4 regions of the Photobacterium sp. GB-36 genome follow, and region 2 is predicted to be linked to each of the others. Evidence: predicted binding sites of a transcription regulator. Region 2 holds the regulator's gene; each other region holds the start of a gene.
What was found. Region 2 encodes PurR, which represses purine synthesis genes. Its sites were predicted from a motif close to TNANGNAAACGTTTNCNTNA; they were not measured.
Positions count from the first base shown of each region.

Region 1: a site for PurR is predicted at 2,780-2,799, ahead of C9J46_RS10355 (NupC/NupG family nucleoside CNT transporter). Genes of this name have one in related genera too.
Region 3: a site for PurR is predicted at 980-999, ahead of C9J46_RS03090 (phosphoribosylaminoimidazolesuccinocarboxamide synthase). Genes of this name have one in related genera too.
Region 4: a site for PurR is predicted at 1,788-1,807, ahead of C9J46_RS04565 (NCS2 family permease). Genes of this name have one in related genera too.

Region 1 is NZ_PYNY01000009.1:19,814-27,433, forward strand. It holds gene deoC (deoxyribose-phosphate aldolase) at 1-723, opposite strand, end outside; gene C9J46_RS10355 (NupC/NupG family nucleoside CNT transporter) at 1,312-2,601, opposite strand; gene C9J46_RS10360 (TatD family hydrolase) at 2,823-3,605, opposite strand; gene prfC (peptide chain release factor 3) at 3,822-5,411, shown strand; gene rimI (ribosomal protein S18-alanine N-acetyltransferase) at 5,486-5,941, opposite strand; gene C9J46_RS10375 (DNA polymerase III subunit psi) at 5,931-6,332, opposite strand; gene C9J46_RS10380 (glycerol dehydrogenase) at 6,503-7,600, opposite strand.
Region 2 is NZ_PYNY01000011.1:63,916-71,535, forward strand. It holds gene C9J46_RS11820 (FAD-dependent oxidoreductase) at 28-2,175, opposite strand; gene C9J46_RS11825 (carboxymuconolactone decarboxylase family protein) at 2,168-2,782, opposite strand; gene C9J46_RS11830 (TfoX/Sxy family DNA transformation protein) at 3,242-3,832, opposite strand; cyclic di-GMP riboswitch class I at 3,967-4,057, opposite strand; gene purR (HTH-type transcriptional repressor PurR) at 4,256-5,260, opposite strand; gene C9J46_RS11840 (heme ABC transporter ATP-binding protein) at 5,666-6,505, opposite strand; gene C9J46_RS11845 (iron ABC transporter permease) at 6,502-7,539, opposite strand; gene C9J46_RS11850 (hemin ABC transporter substrate-binding protein) at 7,588-7,620, opposite strand, start outside.
Region 3 is NZ_PYNY01000002.1:317,163-324,782, forward strand. It holds gene C9J46_RS03090 (phosphoribosylaminoimidazolesuccinocarboxamide synthase) at 1-859, opposite strand, end outside; gene C9J46_RS03095 (metal-dependent hydrolase) at 1,058-1,822, opposite strand; gene C9J46_RS03100 (DUF445 domain-containing protein) at 2,059-2,766, opposite strand; gene C9J46_RS03105 (ATP-dependent helicase) at 3,011-5,332, shown strand; gene C9J46_RS03110 (dicarboxylate/amino acid:cation symporter) at 5,952-7,196, opposite strand; gene C9J46_RS03115 (S-(hydroxymethyl)glutathione dehydrogenase/class III alcohol dehydrogenase) at 7,503-7,620, opposite strand, start outside.
Region 4 is NZ_PYNY01000003.1:250,751-258,370, reverse strand. It holds gene C9J46_RS04570 (aminoacyl-histidine dipeptidase) at 1-755, opposite strand, end outside; gene C9J46_RS04565 (NCS2 family permease) at 1,848-3,137, shown strand; gene gpt (xanthine phosphoribosyltransferase) at 3,207-3,665, shown strand; gene frsA (esterase FrsA) at 3,823-5,082, shown strand; gene crl (sigma factor-binding protein Crl) at 5,357-5,761, shown strand; gene proB (glutamate 5-kinase) at 6,017-7,171, shown strand; gene C9J46_RS04540 (glutamate-5-semialdehyde dehydrogenase) at 7,254-7,620, shown strand, end outside.

The sequences.
Region 1 (7,620 bases), on a different contig from region 2:
AGCAAGTAAGCTCGATGCACCAAAACGGTAGTGACGGCTATCAGCCCACTCTGCACCAAGAATATCATCAGCCATTGCTAGGTATTGCTGTGCATCTTCAGCAGTACGAACACCACCAGCAGGCTTAAAGCCAACAGTTTTAGCAACGCCCATATCTTTGATCACGTTAAGCATGATTTGTGCGTATTCTGGTGTTGCATTAACAGGCACTTTACCGGTTGAGGTTTTAATAAAATCAGCACCAGCTTTAATTGAGATTTCAGATGCTTGCTTAATTAGCGCTTCAGTTTTTAGCTCACCCGTTTCGATAATGACTTTAAGCAGTACGTTATCACCACATGCCGCTTTACATTGCTTCACAAGTTCAAAGCCAACCTCTGCATTACCCGCCATAAGTGCGCGGTATGGGAATACTACGTCTACTTCGTCAGCACCGTAAGCCACTGCCGCTTTGGTTTCTGCAACAGCAATCTCGATATCATCATTACCATGTGGGAAGTTCGTTACCGTTGCAATACGTACATCTGGCGTACCTTGCTCACGTAGTTGCTTTTTCGCTACTGGGATAAAGCGAGGGTAAATACACACTGCTGCAGTATTACCAACCACTGTTTTTGCATTCTTACAAAGCTCGATCACTTTTGCGTCAGTGTCGTCGTCATTCAGTGTTGTTAAATCCATTAATTTAAGTGCACGTAGTGCAGCAGTTTTTAAATCGCTCATGACTATCTCCAGTCGTAATATTACATTTAAAGCGCTTAGCTATAAGGCTCTAAATATCAGTATAAACGAAGGTAAAGCGCTAATGATTATTCATTAGGCTACCGAATGCAGTAAGAACTACTGCAACAAATGAGCGGACTTGATTCCTTGAAGTTTTAGTAAGTGAATACTTACCAAATGACTTATCCCTATTCCCGCGCAAGAGCCGAACAACTCGCCCGCTCTTACAAATCGCTGTATTTGTTAGGCTCAATAATAGCAAGACCGCCGTCTTAAGCCTATCAAACTTATGTTTCCACCAGTGGATAATGTGTTTACTAAAATAGAGAATCAGAAACAGTTAATGAGCACTTCTGACGTCACTATTTACTGCTGAGTCTGATACTACCTATCTCAACACACTTATAATCTTTAGCATAAGAATAGCAGAGTGGAATATAAGAAAAGGGAACGCAATCGATTTTATGAAGTTAATTTAGAACAATAGCCATAATGTTTACTTTTTCTGTTGATAACCAAAAGTATCAGGCATAAAAAAACGCCCCAATTTTCATTGAGGCGTTCTTCTTTATTCAGTTATCTCTGCAATTACATTGCTAAAGAGATAAACAGACCAGCAATCGTTGCAGACATTAGGTTAGATAATGTACCTGCTGCTACTGCCTTCATACCAAAGCGAGCAATCTCTGCACGGCGACTTGGAGCAAGGCCACCTAGACCACCAAGTAGGATTGCAACCGATGATAGGTTTGCGAAACCACATAGTGCGAATGAGATGATAGCTTTCGTCTTCTCAGTCATTGCAACACCTGTTTGTGCTACAACCATACCGCCATCTGCCACGTCTTTTAAGTACGGTGCAAAGTTTAAGTAAGCCACGAATTCGTTAACAACAATCTTCTGACCAATGAATGAACCCGCCACTTGTGCTTCACCCCATGGCACACCAATTAGGTACGCAAGTGGTGCGAAAATGTAACCTAGGATAAGTTCTAGTGTCAGCTGAGGCATACCAAACCAACCACCAATGCCGCCTAGCATACCGTTGATTAGTGCGATTAGACCGATGAATGCTAGTAGCATCGCACCTACGTTTAGCGCAAGCTGCATACCTGATGATGCACCGGCCGCTGCTGCGTCAATAACGTTAGCTGGTTTTTCAACACCTTCTTCGTCGACACCGGCAATCTGCTCTACAGGCTGCTCTGTTTCTGGCTTGATGATTTTAGCAAACAATAAACCACCAGGGGCTGCCATGAATGATGCTGCAATTAGGTACTCTAGAGGAACACCCATTGATGCGTAACCTGCAAGTACACCACCAGCAACTGACGCCAAACCACCACACATTACTGCAAATAGCTCAGACTGAGTCATTTTAGGAATGAATGGACGAACAACTAGTGGCGCTTCTGTTTGACCAACAAAAATGTTTGCTGTCGCTGACATAGATTCAGCGTGAGAAGTACCCAATACTTTACGTAGACCACCACCAAGGATGTTGATAACAATTTGCATCACACCTAGGTAGTAAAGAACACTGATCAACGCGGAAAAGAAAACAATAACAGGAAGAACGCGTAGTGCGAATACGAAGCCGCCACCACCGAACACTTCAAACATTTTGTCCGATGTTAGACCGCCAAATAGGAAATTGATACCGTCATTACCATAAGCAATAACATTAGCAACTGCCTGAGACATGCCATATAGCACATCACGACCAACTGGTACATAAAGAACGAATGCACCTAATAAAAATTGGATAGCGAACGCGCCTCCAACAGTACGTAGATTAATTGCTTTACGGTTGTCTGATAGTAGTACCGCAATAAGTAGCAGTACAACCATCCCAACCAGGCTCATAAACATGCTCATGGTTTATGTATATCCTATTAAGTTAAGTTTGGCGTCTCGACAATTCGGCTCTATTAAGAGTCGGGCGCATTATACCCATCGATGCGCGGACAAAGTAATGCTAAGTTCACAATTTTGATGCCACAATCATGAAAGAGTTAATCGATACGTGAACACCATCACAAAAAGTTCACCCATGAAACGCAAACGTTTTACGCAATCGTTTACCTTTTGCACCAAGATCACGATGGGATTTTGAAAAGTTCATGTGCCGTTAAGGTTGTCGCTTCAGTGACAGACTCGATACTTATCCCTTTAAGAGACGCAACAGTATTCATTACATAAGCGATTTTTTCCGGTCTGTTCGGCTGACCTTGGAAACCACAGACGGGCATATCTGGCGCATCGGTTTCTAACACAATCTCAGAGAGAGGTAATTTCGCGATAGTCTCTCGCGTTTTTTTCGCACGCTCATAGGTGATAGTGCCGCCAACACCAATTTTTAAGCCTAGATCTATTAATTGAACCGCTTGCTGATAACTGCCACTAAACCCATGATAGACCCCACCTTGAGATGGCGTATCTGCTCTTATGGCTCGCACTAATTCAGGAAAGGCTTTGCGGCAATGCAAAATAATCGGCAGTCGATAGATATTCGCTAACTGTAATTGTGCTTGTAACCATGTTTGTTGTAATTCTCTATCAAGGGTTTCAATGGCAAAATCTAGTCCACATTCACCTACGGCAACACATTTTGAATATGGTTGTTGAAGTGCTTCCTTCAACTCAAAATGTAAACGCTGACAAACGTTACTCGTATGCTCAGCACTAAAGAAAGGATGAATACCTAAACCGTAATAAAGTGCGGGATAGCGCTGACATAACAGCTGTACTTTAGCCCAATTCGATTGCCCTACCGTTGGGATCACTATCTGGTTCACCCCTCCCTCTTGCGCCAATGCCAATGCTCGCTTTGGGTCATCATTAAAGGGGGGGAAATCAAAATGGCAGTGGGTATCTATCATAAATATTCCTGTAGTAACTAATACGTAAATAGTGATGATTCAATATAATCTTAATATTATTTCTAACTACCCTTAATGATTCTTATACACCTAGATTGAGTCTCGCGCTAAAATCAGCGACAATAAGCAGTAACTCACTCCATTCATTCTGTTCTGTTGCTTTGCTTGATGTAATACGGCAGCAACGGAGTACTTTTATTAAAAAAGAACACGCTAATGTCGCAAACTCAGTTTCAGGGCGAAGTATCAAAACGTCGTACTTTCGCTATCATCTCTCACCCCGATGCGGGTAAGACCACCATTACTGAAAAAGTACTGTTATTCGGAAACGCTATCCAAAAAGCCGGTACAGTAAAAGGCCGTGGTTCAAACCAACACGCCAAATCAGACTGGATGGAGATGGAAAAAGAACGTGGTATCTCGGTAACTACATCTGTAATGCAGTTCCCATATAACGAGTGCCTAGTAAACCTTCTTGATACTCCAGGACACGAAGATTTCTCTGAAGATACTTACCGTACCCTAACCGCTGTTGACTCATGTTTAATGGTTATCGATGCGGCAAAAGGTGTCGAGGATCGTACTCGTAAGTTAATGGAAGTGACGCGTCTACGTGATACACCGATTGTTACTTTCATGAACAAATTGGACCGTGATATTCGTGATCCAATGGAGCTTCTTGATGAAGTAGAAAATGAATTAGGTATGGCTTGTGCCCCTATTTCATGGCCTATCGGTTGTGGTAAAGAATTCAAAGGTGTTTACCATATCCACCGTGATGAAACGATCTTATACAGCACAGGTCAAGGCCACACAATTCAAGAGCAACGCATCATTAAAGGATTGGAAAATTCTGATCTTGATGAAGCTGTTGGTACAGAGCTTGCGGAACAACTTCGTGAAGAGCTAGAGCTTGTAATGGGCGCATCAAATGAATTTGATGAAGAGCTATTTTTAGCCGGTGAACTAACACCAGTATTTTTCGGTACCGCACTGGGTAACTTTGGTGTTGATCACATGCTTGATGGCTTAACGGCATGGGCACCTGCACCACTTTCTCGCCAAGCGAATGAGCGTGAAGTTGAAGCAACAGAAGAGAAGTTTTCTGGCTTCGTATTTAAGATCCAAGCAAACATGGATCCTAAACACCGTGACCGTATTGCCTTTATGCGTATTGTATCGGGTACTTACACCCAAGGTATGAAGATGAACCATGTTCGTACTGGCAAAAATGTAAGTATTTCTGATGCGGTAACATTTATGGCAGGTGATCGTTCTCGCGCAGAAACGGCTTATGCTGGTGATATTATCGGCCTACATAACCACGGTACGATTCAAATTGGTGATACCTTCACTCAAGGTGAAAGCCTGAAGTTCGCAGGTATTCCTAACTTCGCACCAGAATTATTCCGTCGTATTCGTCTTAAAGATCCACTAAAGCAAAAGCAGCTATTAAAAGGTCTGGTACAGCTTTCAGAAGAAGGTGCGGTACAGGTATTCCGCCCACTGCAAAACAACGATTTGATCGTTGGTGCGGTTGGTGTACTTCAGTTTGATGTGGTTGTTGCCCGTCTTAAAGCGGAATATAACGTTGAAGCAATCTATGAAGGCGTTAATGTAGCAACTGCGCGTTGGGTTGAGTGTAATGACGTGAAAAAACTCGAAGAGTTTAAGCGTAAGAACCAATCTAACCTTGCTCTAGATGGTGGCGATAATCTCTCTTATATCGCCCCAACGATGGTTAACTTAAACCTTGCAAAAGAGCGTTTCCCTGAAGTTGATTTCCGTGCAACTCGTGAGCACTAATCACCTCAGCTAGATAGAACAAAGCCGAGCATCACGCTCGGCTTTTTTATATCACTTACTCACTGATTATTGGCCTAGCCAAAAGGCATAAACATATACGCCATGATCAAGGCATCTTCACGCCCATTTTCCGTTGGGTAGTAATCAATACGGCGGTTAGTTTCATTAAAGCCTGTTGCTTCATAAAGTTTATACGCACCGGTATTACTCTCTCGGACTTCTAACCAAATCTCTTCCGCTTGCTTGGCTTCTAACGCATCAATAAAACCATTGAGTAACACTTTGCCATATCCCTTTCGTTGATGAGCAGGATCAATAGCAATATTTAACAGTGTTCCTTCACCCGCGACTAATTGACCAAAGCAGTAACCTACTACCTGATCATCAACGACTAACACATAGTTTGCTGCAATACGATTTGGCTCTTTACGGATCATCGACTCTGCCCATGGAAAAGCATGAGCCGCTTGTTCAATACGCCAAACATCATCAACATGCTGGGTGTCTAATGGAATAATTTTATACGTCATAACTACAGATCTGTTGCCATAATGCTTTCTTCGATGAAGGATCATTATGCATTAAGTGTAAAGATACGGAATTTAATACCTGACAGCCTGTCGGGTGAGCCCCTTGGCAACCAGCAAACCAACACCATGTTAAATAATGCTCACCGACTTGTTCAACGGCTTCAAGAGGTAAACATAATGCTTGTTCTGGCGTTAGTTTCATACTGCTCAGGATCCGTCCGAAGAGCCAAGCATCATGCTCATTAAGCTCATCATTGGTTATCAGTAGTAACTTGCAATGTTCAGGTAGATCGATAACAGGGATCTCTTGATTGGGAAATATTTCAGGCCTTCTAACCTGCCAATAAGTGAGTCCCATTTCTTGTAGAACCTGAATATCACGTTGTTTCATTCCACACCTGCTATCTTTTCTATCAATCACAGCATGTCTTGAGCACGCTATGAGGAGCAATGAGCGCAGATCCTACCAAATTACGTATCGGTTGTACTCATAAAGCTTACTCAAAACAGAGATAAAAAAATACCGGCTCTAGGCCGGTATTTCTCTCACATAAAATCAACTTAGTCGTGATAACGTTGTGCTAATTCATTGGCTGCAATCACCGCTTGGTACACTTGCTCCGCACTCACAGCAACAGGCATATTACTCATTGAGCCGCTTGGTGAACAGGCAAGATCAACAATCTGACGCCAATCATCTTCAACCCATTCATTAATACCAAAATCAGCCAATGTCAGTGGTAACCCTGCCATTTTTATCACGTAAATTACATTCTCTATTTCTTCAATATCGGCTTCCTCTAGTACTAATTGTACTAATAGACCAAATGCTACTTTTTCACCATGTTGAATATAATTAAACTTCTCAAGTGATGACATGCCATTACAAATCGCATGTGCACACGCAATGCCGCCTGATTCTGCCGCCACACCGCTTAAATACACAATGGCTTCTACCATTTCTTCTAAGGCCGGTGTAACTTCCTGACGGCGAACAGCTTCCATCGCCATTTCAACGTTATCGACAATCAACTCATAACACATAAGAGCCATACCGAGTCCGGTACGTGACACACGTTTTTGTACTAGATTAAGTCCAGCAGCGTAACAACAAGCACGCGTTTCAAAAAAGGTTGCTATCGCATCACCAATACCCGCGGCAAAATATTTTTCCGGCGCTTGAGCAATAATACGAGTATCTGCTAATACCACATCAGGGTTTTGCGGCAATAACAAATAACGATCAAATTCACCGCTCTCTTTATAAATAACAGACACCGCGGTACAAGGTGCATCACTTGAGGCTATTGTTGGGAAGATCACCACTGATGCATTGCTATAATGCGCAACGGCTTTCGCCACATCCATGGTTTTACCACCACCAATACCAACAACAACATTGGCATTTTGTGTTATGGCTATCTTACGTAAACGTTCAATTTCATTATCAGTACATTCATATTGAAATTTCTCGCAATATGCCTTGATCCCCGCGAGTTCTAAACAAGGCAACGCTTCTTGTTGAACACGATCTAAAATGAAATCATCACAAATCAATAAGGCATTATTGCCAAAGTCTTTTATAAAAACATCAAGTTGAGAAAGTAAATCTTGACCAATAATGAATTTTTTTGGCGATGTGATGCTGCGAGGGATCATCGGTGACAGTCCTAATTATA
Region 2 (7,620 bases):
CCTTTTTAATTCCTTGTATCGAATGACCTATTTACGCATCCATTGATGATAACGTTTAACCATTGCCAATAACTTTTGTGGGGCATTGGCCTGTTTCCATACACCAGCCGTATATTTAGTGGCTTCACTCATGGTGGGGTAAGGGTGAATCGTCGATAAAATCTTATTCAGTCCCAGTTTGTAGCGCATTGCTAAGGTAAATTCTGCCAGTAGTTCACCGCCATGATGGCCGACAATTGTGACCCCTAAAATCTTATCGCTATTGGACGGGGTTAGAACTTTAACGAAACCTTCGGCAGCATTGTCGGCAATCGCTCGATCTAAATCGGATATAGGGTAAGTATATGTTCGATAATCGATATTTTGTGAAATAGCCTCTTTTTCATTGAGACCAACTCGAGCTAACTCCGGCGCAGTATAGGTAACGGCAGGTAATACCGAGTAATCAGCTTTAAACTTTTTGAATGTACCAAACAAACTATTTACTGAGGCATACCATGCTTGATGCGCTGCAGCATGAGTTAATTGGAAAGGACCTGCCACATCACCCACAGCGTATATATTAGGATATTGCGTTTGTAGGTAGTGGTTAACTTTGATAGTCCCTTGTGGATTTGTTGCTAATTTTAGGCGCTCTAAACCAAAACCTTTGGTATTAGCAACGCGACCTAACGCCACAATAACCTGATCAAATTCAACGTCGATCGTTTGTTCTGCCGAAAGATCATCAAGCTTAACGTGGCGATATTGCGCAGATCCTTTCTCTACAAAACTAACGGCTTTGTGTTTTAGAAGTACTCTAATACCTTCATGTGTTAGTGTGTGATAGATGAAATCGGCCGCATCTTTATCTTCACGGTTAAGTAACTGATCTGCCATTTCAACTAAGGTGACAGATGCGCCAAGACGATTAAACGCTTGAGCCAATTCACAACCAATAGGACCACCACCCAAAATCAATAACTTTTTAGGTAAAGTATCTAGTTGCCATAAGTTATCGGACGTTAATGGATTAACTGTGTTTAAGCCTGAAATATTGGGCAATAGTGGGGAAGCCCCTGTTGCGATAATAATGTTACGTGTGGTGATCACTTTGTCGTTAACTTCTACTTCCCAAGGCGACAAAATCGTCGCGTCACCTTGGACACAATTCACACCAAGCTTGCTGTAACGTTCAACCGAATCATGCGGTTCGATATCTTTGATAACGTTGTGAACACGAGTCATAACGGCTTTAAAGTCGATTTTTTCAATTTTAGCTTCAATACCAAATTGTTTTGCTTGTTGCAGCTCATAAGCGCTATGAGCGACACGGATTAAGGCTTTAGATGGCACACAACCTGTGTTTAAGCAATCGCCGCCCATTTTATGACGCTCAATTAATGTGACTTCCGCTTTTACGGCTGCCGCGATATAGGAGCTGACTAAACCGCCAGCACCAGCACCAATTACCACTAGGTTTTGATCAAACACTGTAGGTTTTTGCCAATCGCTATAAACCTTTTGGCTTTTGATGTAATTAATAATTGTTTTTGCGAGCAGTGGGAAGATCCCGAGTAATACAAGAGATATCAATACAGGAAATGAGATGATTTCGCTCAAACTATTAATGTTACTCAGTTGAGTACCGGCATTCACATAAATAGCAGTTCCAGCCAGCATGCCAAGCTGACTGACAAAGAAGAAGGTACGAGTTTTAATCGGGGTTAAACCCATTAGTAAGTTGATCAGAAAAAACGGCACTACAGGGATTAAACGCAGCGTTAATAGATAAAATGCGCCTTCGTTTTCAATCCCTTGATTAATGGTCGCGAGGCGTTGTCCAAACCGCTGTTGTACCCAGTCTTGCAAAATATAGCGGCTTGATAGAAAAGCCAATGTTGCACCTATTGTGCTGGCAAAAGAAATAATAATAAGGCTAGGCCAAAAACCAAATAATGCCGCTCCAAGCAACGTTAAAATTGCAGCGCCGGGTAAGGAAAGGGCTGTCACGGCAATATAGAGTACAAAGAAAAACAAGTAAGCAGTGAAAAGTTGACTTTCAATCTTTGCTTGTAGGGCTAATTGCTCTTGCTTGATGAACTCAAGGGTAAGGTATTGGCCTAGATCAAAATGTAGCCATAACGCAATAAGGCTGACAATGACCAGCAGCAATAGCGTTTTTTTCTTATTCATTTGCCTGATCCTTTTTCGTTATGTTTTTATCTGATGCTTGCACGTTATCTTGAGCAATATCGTTAGGCGTAATAGGAAGAGAACAAAAGCCTTGTGCTGGCACATCGAGCGCAGTGTTAAATTTCGCCGACAAGTTCTGAAAGCTAACTAAAGCAGTGAGTTCAATAATATCATCACTGCTATACCATTCTTGTAGCGCGACAAGCATTTCATCTGTCACTCGTTTGCCTGTTATTGTCATCGCTTCAGTGTAGGCCAACACAGCGCGTTCTTGATCTGTAAACAGCGTAGAGTGTTGCCAGTTGGCGAGTGCTTTAATTTTATCTTCTGAATCACAACGTTCGGCGAGCTTCATACCATTGGCATCAACACAAAAGGCACAATCGTTTAATTGTGAAACACGCACACAGACCAAAGATCGCATGACATCTTGAATCGGTGACTTTTTACGGTCGAGAAAACCAAAAAAACCTGCGACTAACCAAAATAAGACAGGTTTACGTCCCCATAGCTTTGCAGGGTTTAATACTTGACCATAGTGGCGAGCTTGAAGCCATAGCAAAGGCTTTACCCATAAAGAGTCAATTTTTTTGATCGAAATGCGCATGTGATTCCTTAAAAAATACCCTAAAAGTAGGGTTTTATACGATCTTACTCAGTAGCAGTTGTAAACATGTAGACCTTAAGATCAGACATTGTATTTCATTTAATGATAAATATTTCTTTTTCTTCAATTGGTTGGTGAAAAAATCAGCAGGAGATAAGACAGTTTAAAGCGCCGCGTTATTTATTAGTGAGAAGATGGGTTATTGGTCGTATTAGCAAATAATTAGGCATGGAATATAAATAAAGATAATTATCATTTATATAAATCAAGGAGTGCAAAACGGAGGGAATTAATTTAATGGCAAAAGTTTGTTATTATGCAATTAAACCAAATAAATATTGAATTTTATAAAGGAAGATAAGGATAATACGGAAATTATTTTTGAAAGGTATACTTAGAAATAAAAGAATGGGGGCTCTTTTATTCCTAAGTATTTTATATTTAAGACAACTTATATTTTTAAGATAAGGCAGATAATAGTTCATTTCGACGTTGCTCAGGAATAACTGACCAATGTTGACCGCTAATTGCACCTTCCAATGCCCAAAGCAATTCAATACTCAATGGACTTGTTTGTGATTCTTGAAGTGCTTTATATGCGCCAAGAGAGCCCACTGCTAGAAGTTGTTCAATAGTGTTTATGCCTGCTTTTTTAAGCATTCTTTCATTTGATAATCGTAGATTAGGTAAATCTTTAATTCGGTCAGGTACGCAACTCTCCTTTTCTTGCTTGTCTTTTTCTGCTGCATCCAGTGAATACCTACCTTGAGCTACAATCTTTGTGGGTTCATCCCACCATTGGTCGGGTATTGCATAGTGCTTGGTTACAACAGGGAAGCCACGTTTTTTATAAACATAGGGTTCCAAGCCAGCTTGTTTGAATTCCTTTTCAGTTTCAGCATTTGCACGTAAGTGAAGTTTATCGTTCACAACTAATGCAAACATTGTATCACCAGAAAAAATGCCAAAACCGCCAAACATCGACCGTGATTTTATTGAACCAAAATGGTCAAATAATTTTAATGAATCTTTTAATATTGGTTTATCCATGCTTCTACTCGGTGAAAAAATATGAGTGTCACCTAAACATTAAGAGCGAGGAAATAGATTAATTAATCTACACATTGATACTGTCAATATATTGTTAAGTTTGTGTCATAATATTGTCGGTTCAATAATAATCCTTCGGTAACCCCGCTACCTTGAATTATTAACATAATTTTTAGGCCGGTGGTTTTGCGTCTTAATCTTTCAATTAATTTGCCAGTTCGTGACTATATAAAGTTATATTAAATAATACTTTTAATATTAAATCTAAGCTCTCAAAAATGTGATATTGGTTCAGGTATTTGTTCTTAGCTTATTTTAATAAGCTTTATAATTATAAATACTCATGATTGTTTTTTATAAGTAAAAAAAAAGCCAACAAGGTTAACTTATCGGCTTTTCCTTAACATAGAAAGATAAATTTTATTAGTTGAGATCTTTAACCGATTTTCTCTCAACAAGTTTAGGCGTCATTTCAAAGGTTTGACGCTCATGATTCTTGTCTTTCACACGCTCTAGCAAGATTTCGATGGCCTTTTTACCTAAACGACGTTTAGGCTGGTGGATAGTTGTTAGCGGTGGCGCAAAGTAGGGCGCAAGGTCAATGTTATCGTAGCCAATGATTGAGATATCATCAGGAACACGCAGACCTGCCTGTTCAAAGGTACTGATCAGAGCCATGGCCATAATGTCGTTAAAGCAGAAGATAGCAGTAGGGCGATCTTCCATTGCGATAAACTTATGAGCAGCTTCAACGGCTGACTCACACTCAAAGTCACCGTCAAGTAGCCAATTAGCATTAACAGTGAGATCTGCTTCTTTCATCGCTTTACGGAAGCCCTTTAGGCGCTCTTGACAAGTAGACTTATCAACTTGCCCAGATAAACAGCCAATTTTCTTATGACCATTTTCAATAAGGTGCTTAGTCGCAATATAACCGCCGTTTTCAGCGTTATCTAGAATATTATCAGTATGTGGGCTTTCTGGGCCCCAGTCCATGATAACCATAGGAAGATCATTTTTACGCTCAAGTAAATCGAGCAGCATTTGATCCAGATCGCTGCACATAACCAATAGGCCATCAACACGCTTTTCAGAAAGCATACGTAAGTAATCACGTTGTTTTTCTAAGTTACCTTCGGTGTTACATAAGATCAGTGTGTAGCCTGCACCATAACAATATTCTTCAACACCATGCACAACTTCGGCAAAAAATGGGTTAGTCGATTTAGTGACTAACATGCCGATAGTACGTGTTGTATTACATTTTAAGCTTCGCGCTACTGCACTTGGGGCGTAGTTAAGTTCATCTACTGCAGCCAAAACTTTTTGTTGCGTTGCTTCTGCAACAAAGCGTGTTTTATTAATCACGTGCGACACTGTAGTAGTTGATACACCTGCCATACGTGCAACGTCTTTAATGGTTGCCATATTTATTCTTCTTATCATGGTCAGATTAGGATCTGACAAAGGTTTTTGATACCAAATTGATTAATTACGTAGTCTATGGCTTACGAGTTCACTCGCAGAGATGAAGATCCTTTAGTTATTAGCTACTTAATTATTCAATTTGATACCGAATTATAGGGTGTTGCAATTATCATGGATCATAAACAACTAAAGCCGCAGTAAAATGCGGCATTAGAAGATAGAAACTATTTTTACACTAATTACACATGTAATCGCTTGCGATCACATTTTACTGTGTGTTTTGCGTTGTGCAATCTTTCTATTCAACTTGATTGAATTAATTGATCATTAACCGTAAAAACTCGATGTTTGTCATGCTAATAGCTTCAATTTATTGTGTATATCTAGTCATTAATAGATAAAACGTTAAAAAACAGAATGATTGGCTGATAAAAGATAAGGAAAATCACCACTTGGATGAGTATGAACACTGACAGGCCAACCATATAAGGTATCTATTACTTCAGGAGTAAGAACTTGTGTTGGCGTGCCGTCGGCTTTTATTTCTCCTTCATTAAGGAAAATCATCCGATCAGTGTATTGGGCTGCAAGGTTTAAATCGTGCAATACCACAATTACAGCGGCGCCTTGTATAGCCATATTTTGGGCAATTTGTAAGGTGTGGTGCTGGTGGGCGAGATCGAGTGCTGAGGTGGGTTCATCTAACATCAAGATACATTTATCACCGGCTTTACTGAGTTGTGTTAAAACCCGGGCAAGGTGTACACGCTGTTTTTCACCCCCCGATAAGGTGGGGTAGAGACGTTTAGCTAAATTGTTAATATCAACATATTGCATGCTTGATGCTGTTGCATCTTTCAGTTCAGGCGAAGTGAGCTGCAATGGAATTGCGCCTAGCTCGACAACTTCTTTCGCGGTAAAGGCAAACGATAATGCGCTATGTTGTGGAAGGACACCTAAGTGACATGCCAATTCTTCCCGAGCCCAATTATTAAGCGGTTGATCAAAGAAAGAAACCGTGCCTGATTTTGGCGTAATCTCACCACATAATACTTTTAACAGGGTACTTTTACCTGCACCGTTTGGCCCAAGTAATGCGGTGACTTCTCCTGCGTGAATATCAATATCAAGATGATTTAGCAGGACTTTATCACCGAATTGTAATGATAAGTCGCGAGCCTGAATAACACAGACTTTGTCGCTACTTGCTGTAAAATCGACCTTTGCTGAATGATTTAACGTCATGACATCTGACTCTTTTGATTAACTAATAAATAGATAAAGAAAGGCGCGCCTAACATGGCGGTGATGATCCCAACCGGCAGTTCTTGAGGCGAGAATGCGCTTCGAGCAATCATATCGGCAACCAAGAGGATTAATCCGCCAAGTAAAGCCGAAATTGGCAATAAGGTTCTATGATTTGGACCAGTTAGCATTCTCCCCACATGAGGAATAACCAAGCCAATAAAGCCAATCGGGCCACAAACGGCAACAGTCATACCCACTCCCGCAGCACATGTAATAATTAAATTACGTTTTAGTTTTTGGGTGTTAACCCCCATATGTCGAGCTTCAGCTTCGCCTAATAACAACGCGTTTAAATTACTGGTATGACGATAAAAATAGGTAAAGAGTAACCCGAATGTGCAATAGGCGAGAATAATGCCTGTCCATGTTGCACCAGCCAGTGAACCCATTGACCACAATGATAAATCACGTAAGGCTTGATCGTCGGCAACATAATTGAGTAACCCAAGCCCTGCGCCTGAAATTGCGGTTATCGCGACACCAGCGAGTAGCATGATCATCACCGATGTGCCGTTTTTATCTGTGCCTAAGCGATAAACTAAAACGGTGCTGATTGCGCCGCCAATAAAGGCAAAAATAGGCACAATAGCGAAGTTTAAAAGCTGAGGGAATGATGCGGTGAGAGGGGCAAATAAGACAATGGCCAATGCAGCACCTAAGCCTGCACCGCCAGTGATTCCGATGATCCCAGGATCTGCAAGCGGGTTGCGAAACAGTCCCTGTAGTACAGCGCCACATACAGCTAAAATTGCACCGATAGCAAAACAGAGAAGCGTACGTGGTAAACGAATTTGATGGATCACTAGGCTGACATGTTTAGCAAGTTCATGATCACCGGGTAATAGTGCTAACAAACTTTGTTTATAACTGATCGCCATAGGACCTATAACAATAGAAGAAAGCCCTGTAAAAATAAGTAAGGCGATACTTATTATATAAATATGATGGGCTGAGAAGCGTTTTGCATACATGTAACAACAACCTTACGCACGAATAAATAGGGATGATAGAGGCGTAATTTAAGGATAAATAGCCTGATTAAGCTTTAAAGC
Region 3 (7,620 bases), on a different contig from region 2:
CTTTTGAGTTTTCGACGATTTGACCGTCGCGGTAAGCTGCGCCATCCCAGATACGAGAAGAATCGGGTGTTCCCACCTCATCCATATAAATGAGTTTTTCGTTACCACTAGCATCTGTTACATAGCCAAACTCAAATTTGGTATCAACAAAGATTTGATCAATATTTGCGAGTGCATTACTGATAACATTAAATCCTTCTGCCAATAACTTTTCATACTGGGTAATGTCATCAGTATTGCGGAAGTTGAATGCAGCGAAATTATTGACGAGATCATCACGAGTGACATTGACATCATCTGCTTCAGGAACATTCGGAATGCCTTTTAGAATCCCTTTGGTTGATGGTGTCATGAGTAGTTCAGGGAGCTTTTGATCTTTTTCTAGCCCTTCAGGTAATTCTATACCGCAGAAATGACGTTCACCTTTGCTGTATGCACGCCACATTGAACCGGTAATGTATTGGCGACAAATAGCTTCAACCATCACAGGTTTTGCTTTTTGTACAATCCAAACAAAAGGGTGGGGGATATCAAGGATATGGCTATCCGCTAATCCATTATCTTTAAATAATTGAAACCAGTGATTAGATATCGCATTTAACGCAGCACCTTTCCCTGGGACTCCTTTAAGCCCTCCTTCACCGTGCCAGATACAATCAAAAGCAGAAATACGGTCGCTGATCACCATAATAGCGAGCGGTGCGTCGGGTTGAACGTTATAGCCTTTTTCTTTAATCAAACGTTGACTGTCAGCTTCTGTAAGCCAGTAAACAGAGCGTACCTTACCGCTATGAACGGGTTTATCAGTACGGATAGGGAGATCATCATTAACAGCTAAAACTTGATCGGCAAGGCTCATCGTGAAAGTCCTATTCAAAGATTACGCAGAAATGCAGAAGGATAATGACATGAATAAAATCACATCGTTATCAATCATCGTAATCGCATAATACAAGGTTAAGTAAGTCACTGCCAGTAAAATAGCAAACGTTTGCCTTTGGTTTGATTAAAACAAAAAAGGCGATAGACATTGGAATGTTTATCGCCTTGGCTATGTTTAAAATAGCTGGTGGATACTGCTTAATTTTTGTGGTGTTTGATGGATGAAGTGGGTTACCCATACTTGAATATCAGTCCAGTTTAGCCATACGGGACTAAACCGAAAGTGGTGCCAATTGGTTAAAATATGCAATGTCTTATGATAAGACGGTGCGGTCGCAAAAAGTAAAACAATTGCCACTATTTGCGCCAAGCTAATGAGAGGGTTCCTAACGGAAAAGGGTTTTAATGCTGTTCCAAATGACTTTTTTAGACGTTGGTTGGAAAGATCAACACTATAAATTTCATCTAACAACAAGTGAACAAAACCACCAAAAAGAACAAAGCTACCTGCTAGCCAGCTGGTTTCGGCGGTATGTCCAATGATAGAGCTTACATGAACGCAACATAGGGCAATGAGCAGAACAAACGCAATTGAATGGCAGCAACCACGGTGGACAGTACGGCGTTCAAAAACCGCTTTTCCCATATAGCGGATAGTAATAAACAGTGCTGCGCTATAGAGTAGTAACTCAAGCATCGTCACTTGAGTATAAATATGACTAATTAAAATGAAGCAGCAAAAACCAGCCAAGATATTAAACAAGGCTTTCATCGATGTTGAATGATCTGAATCTATGTCAGGTAATAGGCCACCAATAGTGCCAAGAAATGTCATCCAAATTGCCGCCGAAGGCGAAATATGATCAGCCGATAAGAAGGCGGTGGCCGTTAAACCACTAGCAACGGCTGCAACACTAAAGTGAGTAGAAAAGTTTGCCAAGAAGAAAGTTCCAACTGGGTTTATATACAGTTGTGTTTATCATTATATGGTCATAAATTTCAACCAATATCACAATTCTAGCATGTACTTTATGTTTGTTCGGATAAATAAACAACGAAACGGAGTATTTATCTGTTAAGTGTGTTAGAGCGTTGATGGGGAGAAAAAGAGATAAAAAAGCCTTAGTAAAGTTGGAGTAACTTAACTAAGGCGCTAATTCACAGGGAGAGAAAAAGTTATGCAGCGATAAATGCTGAGATAATGCCGATCACACCACCAAAGACACCGCCCCAAACGACTAACCAGCCTAAGTGTTCACTGATCATCTTTTGCACCATTTCTTTGACCATTTTTGGGGTTAATTCATTCAGGCGCTGATCGATAATTTCTTCAATCGTCTCTTCGATATCATTGAGTGATTCAGGCTTAGCTAGTTGATCTTTAAGTGCTGCTTTAAAGTCATCTTGTTGGCTAATTTCGTTAACAGAATCCTGCATTTTTTCAATGAAAGGTTCGCGTAGTGGTTGGAGTGCTTCTACGCCACCCATCATGGTTAGCATGCCACCAAATTGTGAATTCATGATCACATCAAGTAACGAATCGTAAGCTGGCGCAAAATCAATTTTTTGGATCACAGGCTGCAAGTTTAAATTGGTTGAGCTTGTCATTTCTTTATTAAGAAAGCGGCTAATGTTTTCTTGAGTAAAGAATTGCTCCATCATGAGATTTTTAATGGCTGTTTTAAATTCTTCAAAACGAGCAGGAATAACCCCTGAGCCGTAGAGTCCGGGCACCTTTTCAAATAGCATATGAATAGCAAGCCAGTTTGTTAATGCGCCAGAAAATGCGAATAAGCCACAATAAAGGATGACTTGCTGGTTAGTAAGGTAACCAATAGCTAGCAAGATAAGTGAAATAAGGTTGGTGAGTAAGCTTTTATTCATACGGGTTTATTCTCGGTGTGGAGCACACAGCTAATTTTAAAAGAGGTGAGCCAAGTCTTTATGGCTTATTGTGGACAGATTTTAACAACAGACTATGCGCAATGCCACAATTAGCAGATTGATAGGTAATCGTTAGGTATATGTTATGCTCAACTGCTGTATATATCACCAGCAATGAATGTAAACCTAATTAAGGAATTGTTATACTCGCGCATTCACTTATCTATCATCACGTGGTGTTGTCATGACAAGCTTTACAGCTGAACAAACGGCTTTTATTAATCACCTATCTGGTAATGCATTATGTGTTGCAGGAGCGGGGACGGGTAAAACCACTACTTTGGTAGGGCTAGTTGAGAAAAAATTAGCGACAATTGCACCACAAAACATGTTGGTGTTGATGTTTAACCGTGATATTCGCACCGATTTTAAAGCTAAATTAGAGCGAAATAGTCATGGGGTGAATGTTCCCGTGCATACATTTCACAGTTTTTGTTATCAATTATTACGTCAATCAGGCTATTTAGCTGAGACGGGTTATCAAATTGATTTCAATAATGGTGAAAGTGATAAAATCATTGCGAAACGAATTTTGCGTCAAATGGCAGCGCAAGAGAAGTCGTATCAAAAGCAACAAACATTCAAAGATCCGCGCACCATTGAATTATTGATGAGTTTTATTGGTTTGGTAAAAGCGCATATGTTACCGCCAAAGGAAGTGTTTGAGCTGTCTGATATTAGTGATGAATACCATTTTATCATTGAAGCGTATTGGAATTTTGAAACTATTCGTAAAGAGCGTAAACAGTTATTCTTCGATGATTGGTTGGTAGAAACGGTTAATTTACTGACTGATAATGAGGCGTTACGTGCTTATTATCATCAACAAATCCAATTTATGGTTGTTGATGAATTTCAGGATATAAATACCGCGCAATATCGATTGTTAAAACTGTTACTCGGGGAGCAAGCGCAATTAGTGGCTGTCGGTGATGTCGATCAGTGTATTTATAAATGGCGTGGCAGCGCTCCCCAATTTATGCTGAACTTTGAACAAGATTTTACGCCTGCAACCACCTATAGCCTGTCACATACATTTCGTTTTGGCCACAGCTTAGCGTTAGCTGCGAGTCACTTGATTGCCAATAACAAGCAACGTTTCCACGATTTTCAAACGATCTCTCATCAGTCAGTTGCTGATACCCCCGTTGAAGTGATAGGAACTGCGCGCCAAGTCGGCGAGATCGCACAATCTATTGCTGAATATATCGAACAAGGTGGAACACCTTCTGATGTTGCGATTTTAGTTCGTCGTTGGTCACAAACTATGTTGTTTGAATTAGCGTTTTTAACTAAAAATATTCCTTTTTATATGCCTGTTGGCTCGGTGTTATCAAATAGTCGAGAAGTGAAATTATTGCTTGATGTGATGCGATTTGCCACTGGGCGCTACAATCAGTTTCAACCTCATGAGAAAGCGACACTCGTCTTTAATATGATGTCTTTTCCACACTGTTATGTGCCAAATGCCAGTTTGCGACCGTTATGTGATGAGCTTGCTAATACGCCAATTGAGCAGTGGTTAGAGGTTGTGAAGAAAACGGAAAAGTTACAGCCAGCATTAAATCTTGATAATTTTACATCACGAGTAGAATTATTAATGATGCTTCGCCGTAAAGGGGGCTTTAAAGCATTAGATGTTTATCGTCAGTATCGTCGTGATAGCGAGTTAGATAATTGGATTTGGAAAACAGAAGCGACTGCATCAGAAATAGAAGAAGCGGTTGAACGACTTGATAGTGTTGAAACGGTATTGGCTTCGATGGATCAAGATTGTGAAAAAGCACTTCAGTATTTTGACTATTATACGCAACGTTCTGATTCGTTACGCCAATCAGAATCCACCACAAGCAATGTGCAATTAACCACGATATTCAGAGCGAAAGGTTGTGAGTATAGCCAAGTACATTTACCGTATTGGGATAAAGATGCTTTTCCTTACGTTAATCGATCTTCTGTCGGTATTTCAGCAGATACTGAAGAAGAACGACGCTTGGCGTATGTCGCGATAACGCGTGCGAAACATAAAGCTAAAATTTACTATTCAGTTGAGAACAGTAAAAAAGATACTTATGTTCGCAAAGATAAAAACGCGAGTCAGTTTATTCTTGAATCGAAGGCGACACTTGCACAAGAAATTGGTCCTCAGCTTTATCTGGAAGGGACGTTACCCTTTAATAAATCGCCGATTGTTCAAGGGTATTACCAACGCTTAGGACGGTTTGAGCAGATGCAAGCAGCGCCAGAGCCTGTAGAAATAGAGCAGCCAGCAGTTGGTAAGGATGGACAATTAAACTACAGTTTTTTGTGGGCAGTTGAACAACCGTTACCAAATAATGCAGAAAAGCTTGTTCGTTCAATGGTGAAAACTAAAACAGCAAAATATTTAGAAACAGAGTTAAATAGAATTTTACGAGAATTAAAAAAAGCAGATTTGACGAAAGAAAAAGTATTGGTGAATCGGCTTATCGTAATCGCTAAAGCAAAAGCGAGAAGGTATAGCTAAATAGATATGTCATTCATAATTTCACGTTATCAACATGCTATTTATGGCTTTGGCTTGTTTTAGGACCGATTTTTTGTTGAAACTCGTAATTAATTTACTATTTTAATTATTTCAATCGTATTGTTTTTATTTGATGATATTTACATGATAAACGTTTCATTATTATATCTATCATTAATCAACAAAATAACGTTGTTCTCTATTATATCGAGCTTCGCGTTGGCCTAAATTTTGTTGAATAACAAATTCAAGACGAGAGCGTAATTGTTGCGACTTATTAATTTTTCGTCTATGAAAAACAGAGTGAAGTAATTGTTTTAACATTCTAAACCTACTTGTTTTTTTAGCTACACAATAAAAAGATTTGTTAGTTATTCAAAAACATCGTATTCCAGCTTCCCTATACAACTCAATATATCAAACCGTTTCTGAACCTACGTTGTATTAAATAACATAGGTGCTGACTTCTTCATTCAACAGAGAATGTTAAGAATGATAAATATAAAGGGAGATTAACATCAATAGTGATTATGTTAAGTAACGAGAGTTACCCTGTCAAAATCGAAAAATGCATCATAATATTGTGCAATTATGATGCATTTCCATGCTTAAGCTAAGGTTACTTATTTTGCCATTTATCAACAACAAGTGCTGCAATCAAATCACCTTCAACGTTAACGGCTGTTCTAAAGGTATCTAACGGACGTTCAATAACCAATAAAATTGCGATTGCCTCTAAAGGGATACCGACAGCCAGCATGACTAACTGCATACCTGACATAGAACCTGACGGCATACCTGGTGCGCCAATAGAAGAGACCATTGCCATGATGAAAATCATGATTAGACCACCAGTACCTAAGTCGATACCGTAAAGCTGTGCTAGGAAGATAGCTGCTACGCCTTCAAAAAGGGCTGTACCATCCATATTCATAATAGAGCCAAGCGGCAATACCATACTGCTGGTTGATTGTGAAATGTTAAGCTCTTCTTCCGCTGTTTGCATTGAAAGTGGTAGCGTTGCTGAACTTGATGATGTTGCAAATGCCATGGCCATTGGTGCAGATAGCGCTCTAAATAAGTCTTTGAACTTAATACCTGTCACGACTTTTGCAATGATAGGTAAAACAAAACCACCGTGAATAAAGGTTAGAGTAAATACCAGTAACGCAAAGCGGGCGAGTTCACCAAAAATGGCATTACCGCTTTGAAGAGTAAATTGGAAAACAATCGCAAATACAGCCAGTGGTGCTAGTTTGATGATCCACGATACCACACGGTTAACGGCAGTATTGAGTCCATCGATAACCTCAAATACAGGGTGCTTTTCCGGTAAGCTTGCCAGCAATGCAATGCCAAGTAATAGCGCAAATACAACAATCGCTAATAAGTTAGTTGTTGCCATTGCTTGAAAAGGGTTTACCAATGCCATGTTAAATAGCTTTTCAACAATAGCGCCACCGGAGGCGGAGGTTTGATCGATTAATTGAACATGGCTGCTGACATGAACTTTTGAAGTATCGACTAATTGTGGCCATTTAGGCAGTGACAGTGAAACACCTAAGGCTAATGCAATCGCAAGCGTTGAAGTAAAGGCATAAAACGAAACTGTTTTTAAACCAAGCTCTTTTAATCGAATTATTGAGCCGATACTGGTGATACCACGTAGCAATGAAAATAGCACTACGGCACCAACAAGCATTTTTAGTAAACCAATATAAGTGGTTTTTAATAACATAAGGAGCTTGAAGGTTGTGCTTGTTTCAAACCCTGACGATAGTGGTAGCAGTGTTGCTAACGCCCATGCTAACAAGCCAGCAATAAGTAATTGAAATGGTAATGATTTTAATAAACGGCGATGCATGAGAGTCTCTTGTAACGTTCGTTGAGAATAAAATTAAAAAATAAAAATGAGCGTTGATATAATTTTTTATAAGAAAAAGCGCTCTGACACAGAGTACCAGAGCGTGGCAAATGCCAATTCTCAATTAACGATAAGTCGGTTGTCTTTACGACTGACAGAAAAATTTGGTTTATTATTACTTTCGCTAAAAGAGGAAGTGCTGATCCGTAGCAGGTTTTGAACAAAGGTGTGAGATAAAATCTCGCCTGTCTTCGTAACAGACAGTAGTCGTTACGAAGACAGGATGTAGCTTAAATAAGAGGAAAATTACTTATCAAAGTGAATGATAGTACGAATGCTCTTACCTTCGTGCAGCAGATCGAATGCTTCGTTGATCTTGTCTAGGCCCATGTTGAATGAGATGAAGTCATCTAACTGGAACTCA
Region 4 (7,620 bases), on a different contig from region 2:
CCGCCTGTGAAGTTGTTAATACGTAAGCCAAGATCGTCTGCATGAGAGACTAAAAAGCGAGCCAGTAATTTGTTTGCGTTGCCACGGCCAGTATGAATATCACAACCAGAGTGACCGCCTTTTAAGCCCTTTAGGACTAATTTAATTGCTTGGTGATCTGCTGGTGTTGCTTCACGCTTTATATCAAGTGTGATTGCGCCGTCTACACCGCCAGCACAACCCATGTAGACTTCGCCTTCTTGCTCAGAGTCAGTGTTTAGTAGAATGTCACCTTCTAACCAACCTTCTTTAAGACCAAAAGCACCGGTCATGCCAGCTTCTTCATCAATAGTAAGTAGTACTTCTAATGGGCCATGTTCGATATCTTTAGCAGCCAGTACCGCAAGACAGCTTGCCATACCCATACCGTTATCAGCACCTAATGTTGTACCTTTTGCCGTTACCCATTCACCGTCAATGAAAGGTTGGATAGGATCTGTTGTGAAGTCGTGAACGGTTTCTTCATTTTTCTGTGGAACCATGTCGATGTGCGCTTGAAGTACCACACCTTTACGGTTTTCCATGCCTGCTGTTGCTGGCTTTTTAATAATGACGTTACCTGTTTCATCACGGCGAACATCTAAGCCTTCTTTTTTAGCAAACGCAATGATGAATTGTGCTAATTGTTCTTCATATTTAGAAGGATGAGGGATCGAACAAATTTGATCGAAAAATTGCCATACAGCTTGAGGAGATAGTTGACTGATTTCAGACACGGAAGCCTACCTTTATAGAATTTTGGTCCAGTGACACTTGTCAGGCTATTAGCCGTCAAATGACATATATAAGTAGCGATTTACTCCATCGCATTTTTTTTAGCATATCATTCAGACTTCGGTGGAGGTAGAGAAAAAAGTAAAATCTTAAACCACGAATACGATAATGAATAAGTATTAACGGCGCTTGACTTGTATACATTGAGCTGATGATTACGTAATTATTTCTTATATTTATTTTCTTGATCATAAAGCAAGATTTAACCGATCAAAATTGAAAAAAATTACATCAAAATTGGTTTAACAATGTTTTTTTGTAAAAAGTGTGACGAGGTTAAAGGAAATGCTTGAAAGTAAATTACGTAATGGTTATGATTTAGACAGTCTCATAAAGGTATGAGAAAACACTGTACACGTTCAGGATGAACCCGAGATATCGCCTCCATGGAACCGAGATAAGTGCGACCACGATGGTCTTTCCCCTCCAAGGATTAAGCGCATAAATATTTATGTGGTTAATTTGGATTACTTATTTATAAGGTGATTTAAAATGAAAATTTTTGATTCAATTACACACTTTTGGAATAACCGCTCTGTATATACAGGTAACTTTACTTACCCTAATTACTTTGGTTATTAAGAATTTTGTTATCTAGTTGCTGACTAGTTAGCCGAACAGCTTGTTCACCCCCTAACTTGAGAATACTAAATAATCGTGAGCGATTATTTGCAACATTCGCCGCCGCTTCGCTTTGAAGCGGCGTTTTTTTACCTTTAAATCGTCATAACAAGTTAGTCACACATCGCGATGTGATCCTTAGTACGTTTTATTGCTGTAGATCTCATAAATATAAAATAGATGAAATATATTAATTTGGCATATTTTAGCTAATGCATTGATTTTATATTGCTAATTATCTGTTCTTAAAAGCCAAAAAAACAAAATTAAATTTATTAGTCTTAGTTTTGTGCATTTACTCGATATTTTCTGGAAATTGATAGATCTGATGTTTATAATCGCGCTCGAATTGAGAACGCAAACGTTTTCTTTTGCTTAATACTAACGTGTCAATCTCCAAGGAACAGAGAAACATGCTTGAGAAGTTATTTAAACTAAAGGAACACGGCACAACTGTGCGAACGGAGTTGCTTGCTGGCTTAACGACATTCCTGACCATGGCTTACATCATTTTTGTAAACCCTACTATGCTATCCAGTACGGGAATGGATAAAGGTGCAGTATTTGTTGCAACCTGTTTAGCTGCGATGATCGGTTGTTTTGTGATGGGATTTTTTGCTAACTATCCTGTCGCACAAGCACCAGGCATGGGCTTAAATGCCTTCTTTACTTATACCGTTGTGCTAGGCATGGGGTATACATGGCAAGTTGCGTTAGCCGCTGTTTTCTTATCAGGTTTGTGTTTTATTGCGTTAAGTTTATTAAAAGTACGGGAATGGATCATTAACTCCATACCAATGGCGCTGCGAACCGGAATTTCTGCAGGTATAGGTTTATTCCTTGCCTTCATTGCATTACAGAGTTCAGGCATTGTCGTAGATAACCCTGCGACGTTAGTACAAGTAGGCGATCTAACTAGTTTTCCTGTTGTGATGGCAGCACTTGGTTTCTTTCTAACCATAGCGCTTGTTCATCGTGGCTTTAAAGCTGCAGTCTTGATTGCAATCTTAATTGTTACTGGGTTGAGTATTGCATTTGGTGAAGTGACTTATGGCGGCATTATGTCAATGCCACCAAGCATTGCACCAACCTTTATGCAATTAGATTTTTCGGGGGCAATGGAAGTTGGCCTGATTTCAATTGTGTTTGCTTTCTTGTTTGTCGATTTATTTGATACCGCAGGTACGCTTGTCGGTGTTGCGACAAAAGCAAACTTAATCGGTGAAGATGGCAAGTTGCCACGCTTAAATCGCGCGTTACTTGCAGATAGTACAGCAACCTCTGTTGGTGCCTTATTGGGTACATCGAATACCACTTCTTTTGTCGAGAGTGTGTCCGGTGTCGCAGTCGGAGGTCGTACCGGTCTTACTGCGGTAACGGTTGGTGTATTATTCTTACTCGCTCTATTTTTTGCTCCATTAGCTGGCATGGTACCTGCCTACGCAACGGCTGGTGCATTATTCTACGTCGCGATTTTGATGATGTCGGGGTTAGTGGCAATTGATTGGCGTGATCTAACAGAAGCTGCACCGGTTGTTGTGGTTTGTTTGTTGATGCCTTTAACTTATTCTATCGCTGAAGGTATTGGCCTTGGTTTTATCACTTATGCTGCGGTTAAAGCAATGAGTGGTAAGGGGCGTGATGTAAATATCAGTGTTTGGGTTATTTCAGCATTGTTCCTTGCAAAAATAATTTTTCTTTAAGTTTTAGATTTCATAAAGCTTTATCTATTTAGGGCGATTTAACATCGTTGATCCAGAGGTTCTTTATCTATGAGTAATAAATTCATCATCACTTGGGATAACATGCAAACTTACACTCGTCAGCTAGCTGAAAAGTTGCTACCTGCTGAGCAGTGGACAGGTATTATTGCTGTTAGCCGTGGCGGTCTTGTTCCTGCTGCTATTTTGGCGCGTGAACTGGGTATCCGTCATGTAGATACCGTATGTATCTCAAGCTACGATCATGATCACCAACGTGATATGCGTGTGATCAAGAAAGCAGAAGGTGATGGTGAAGGCTTTATTATTGTTGATGATTTAGTCGACACGGGCGGTACTGCTGAAAAAATTCGTGAACTGTACCCACGTGGTAAATTTGTAACAGTATGCGCAAAACCTGCAGGTCAACATTTAGTTGATGATTACGTTGTTGATATCCCACAAGAAACGTGGATTGAACAACCGTGGGATATGGCAGTAACGTTTGTCGATCCAATCGCTAAGCGATAAGCATTCTCCCTTTATCAAGGTTTATTGCTTTGCTGCTGTAAACTAAGATTGATTAATAAGACGCCGATAAGGCGTCTTTTTTTGTTTTAAATCGACATACGTAAGTGATTTTGGGTATATCATCACTACACATCATCAAGACCACGTGGAGAGTGCCGTGTCTGAGCCATCCCCTGAAAATTTGTCCGAAAAGTTATTTGCCCCAAGACCAACCTCTAAAGAGACATCGAATTTGGTTAAAATTGCTCATGTGCGTAGTGGGCGAGTGAACAATGCGCTGGATGGTGAGAGTAAGGCTAGCTGGTACCGTGTTTTACGTCGCCCACAATGGATTTGGCAGGGCGTCGATCCGATAGAGCTTGAAGCGGTACTTGCTCGTATTGCGGGTGCTAAATCTCCACGTACGAGTGAACATTTACTGGATACGGTGATTGGCTATAAGCCAGGTAACTGGACATATGAATGGGCTCAATTGGGCGCAAGCTATCAAAAGCAAGCACGTCTTCTATTAAATGAAGGTGAGAAACTTAAAGCTTCTGAGTTGTTATTAAAAGCCAGCACGCATTACAGTATTGCCGCGTATCCGTATATCAAAGGCGATCAATTGGCTGATCAAGCAGAATTGCAAGCCAATCAAAGTTATCGTGAAGCGATAGAATTACGCCCGCATGATATGCGAACGATTAGTGTCAAGTATGAAGGTAAAACCTTTGAAGCCTTCATTCATTTGCCTCGTACCGATAAACTATTACCGACAGTGATCGTTAGCGGTGGATTAGATACATTGCAATGCGATTTATGGCGCTTATATGAAGATTATTTAGGGCCGGCAGGTTATGCGATGGTCACACTGGATATGCCATCTGTCGGTCATTGTGATCGTTGGAACTTAACGGAAGATACCAGTCGACTTCATCAAGCGTTATTACAGCAGATACGTGATGTCCCTTGGGTCGATCACCATAAAGTTGCAATGCTAGGGTTACGAATGGGCGGTAATGCAGCTATTCGTTTAGGTTTTATGGAGCCAACACGTTTAAAAACCTGTATTAGCTTGGGCGGCGCGATTCATAGCGTGTTGACCCAACCTAAGATGATTGAGCAGATCCCTCGGATGTATCTTGATGTGTTAGCATCTCGAATGGGTAAAAATGGTCAATCAGAAACGAGCATCATTTCTCATCTTCCGGCATGGTCGTTAAAGCATCAAGGAATTTTGGGGCGCCGACGTATTGATATGCCAATGCTGGGAATAAGTTTAAAAAATGATCCTGTATGCCCTGAAAGTGATAATCAGTTAATTGCGCTGTCCAGTTATGGTGGTAAAGCGATAACGTTACCAGAAAAGCCTATTCATGATGGCTACCACCGTTCATTAACGACTGTAGTTGAATGGTTAAATGAGCAGTTAAGGTAATAAAAGTAGACAATTATTTGGCTCTAATGGTTAAGGTGGAGACAAAACCTTGACGGTATGCAGTGAGGATATCGAACTTTATTTTATACCACTATGATATTGTTAATAAAATTTCGTATCTTCACTAGCATTTTATCCATATTCAACCATAATATATAAATACTGATAGCTATCATGTTGCACATAAACAACGTGATTAAAAAACGTTAGTAAACGTATATTATTTTGAGTATTAGCATACTCATCACTGCAGTTGACTATGGATGGATTTGCAATGACTTCGACAACTCTTTTTCCGCCTCATGGGCGTTTAATAACAAAATTAACTGCGCTGGGTCCTTACTTACGTGAGAAAAAATCAAAAGAAGGTCAGTTCTTTTTTGATTGTTTAGCCAGTTGTGTTAATGCTGATAAAGAGCCCGAACAACGTGAATTTTGGGGCTGGTGGTTAATTTTAACAGTAACCGATAATGGTTATGAATATTGCTATGATTTTGGCCGTTTTGATTTAAATGGTGAGTGGAGTAATGGAAAGTTACCCGCAAAGCATAAAGATGCGGTGATGAAAACATTATTAGATTTTCACCGTAAGTTGACGCCATTTATTGTTGATGAATGCCAATTAACCTTATCTCCATCTTCAGAACTCACACAAACACCGCTTACTGAGCTAGCATAAATAATTTGCTCTCAATTTATAAAACCCATCCAATGAAGTGATGGGTTTTTTTGTATCTTTTTTTTACATCTTGTTGCCTAAGATAACCGAATTTAGCGGCTTAAATATAATTTTGTGTGATTTGTAAGCGTTTCAGTTGTTTAACTAAATATTTGCGCACTTATATGTATTTAGTCATTGTTTTTCTCTTGTGCTTTATTAGCAGTATTGATAAAACAAAGTACATATTATTTCTTTCTATTTTGTTTGATCCCCATGGCAGATACCAAAAATACTAATGCTCGAGAGCAAGACCTTGCAGCATCTGCTGCATCACAAACAATTGTTGTTAAGTTGGGCACCAGTGTTCTTACTGGCGGTACGCTGAAGTTAGATCGCGCCCATATGGTTGAGCTTGTCCGTCAATGTGCGATGCTTCGTCGTCAAGGACATAAAATTATTATTGTCACATCTGGTGCAATTGCAGCAGGACGTGAGCATTTAGGTTACCCTGAACTGCCCAAAACAATGGCAAGTAAGCAATTACTGGCTGCGGTTGGTCAAGGTCGCTTAATTCAAGAGTGGGAAATCTTATTTGGTATCTATGGGATCAATATCGGTCAAATGCTATTAACGCGTGCAGATTTAAACGATCGGGAACGTTATTTAAATGCGCGTGATATGTTAGTTGCCTTGCTGGATAACGGTATTGTTCCTGTTGTGAATGAAAATGATGCGGTAGCGACAACAGAAATTAAAGTGGGTGATAACGATAACTTATCCGCACTTGTCGGTATTTTAGGTGGCGCAGATAAACTGTTATTAATGACAGATCAACCAGGTCTATTTACCGCCGATCCTCGTAGTAATCCTGATGCAGAGCTTATCCGTGAAGTACATACTATTGATGAAACACTGCGTAAATTAGCGGGTGGCACTGTGGGTGGTTTAGGTACAGGCGGCATGGCAACAAAACTACAGGCAGCAGATGTGGCTCGTCGAGCTGGTATTGAAGTGATCATCGCTGCTGGTCGTCGTCCTGATGTCATTATTGATTTAGCGGAAGGTAAATCTGTTGGTACGCGTTTCTTACCGCTGGAATCCCCATTAGAAAGCCGTAAGCGTTGGATTTTAGCTGGGCCTCCTCCAGCCGGTGACATTGTTATTGATGATGGCGCTGTCATTGCTGTGCAACAACGTGGGAGTAGTTTACTTGCGAAAGGGATCACCATGGTAAAAGGTGATTTTGAACGCGGTGAAGTGGTGCGTATCTTTGATAAACAAAATAACCTATTAGCACGTGGTATTTGCCGCTACTCGAGTGTAGATATGGCAAAAATTGCAGGAAAGCATAGCCAAGAAATCCACCTTGTGTTGGGTTACGAACATGGTCACGTGGCTATCCATCGTGATGATATGGTAGTTATTTAAAAACGACATGTATGTATAAATACAGAGAAGTATTGGCATCACGACAAGGATTAATAGAGGAATTATTGTGAATCTTGAATTAATGGGACAAGCGGCACAACAGGCTGCTTTCGAGTTAGCAACAACGGCAACTGCAGTTAAAAATAATGCTTTAGCGATTATTGCTGATGAATTAGAAAGTAATAAAGACATTATCTTAGCAGCGAACAAACAAGATATTGATGCCGCACTTGAATCAGGTATGTCTGATGCATTAGTCGATCGCTTATTACTAAATGAATCACGATTAGCGGGTATTGCAAATGATGTGCGTAATGTGATTAATCTTAATGATCCTGTTGGTGCAGAGCTTGATAGCCGCGTACTTGAAAATGGTATGCGTTTAAGCCGTCGTCGCGTTCCATTAGGGGTTGTTGGTGTGATCTATGAAGCGCGTCCGAATGTTACGA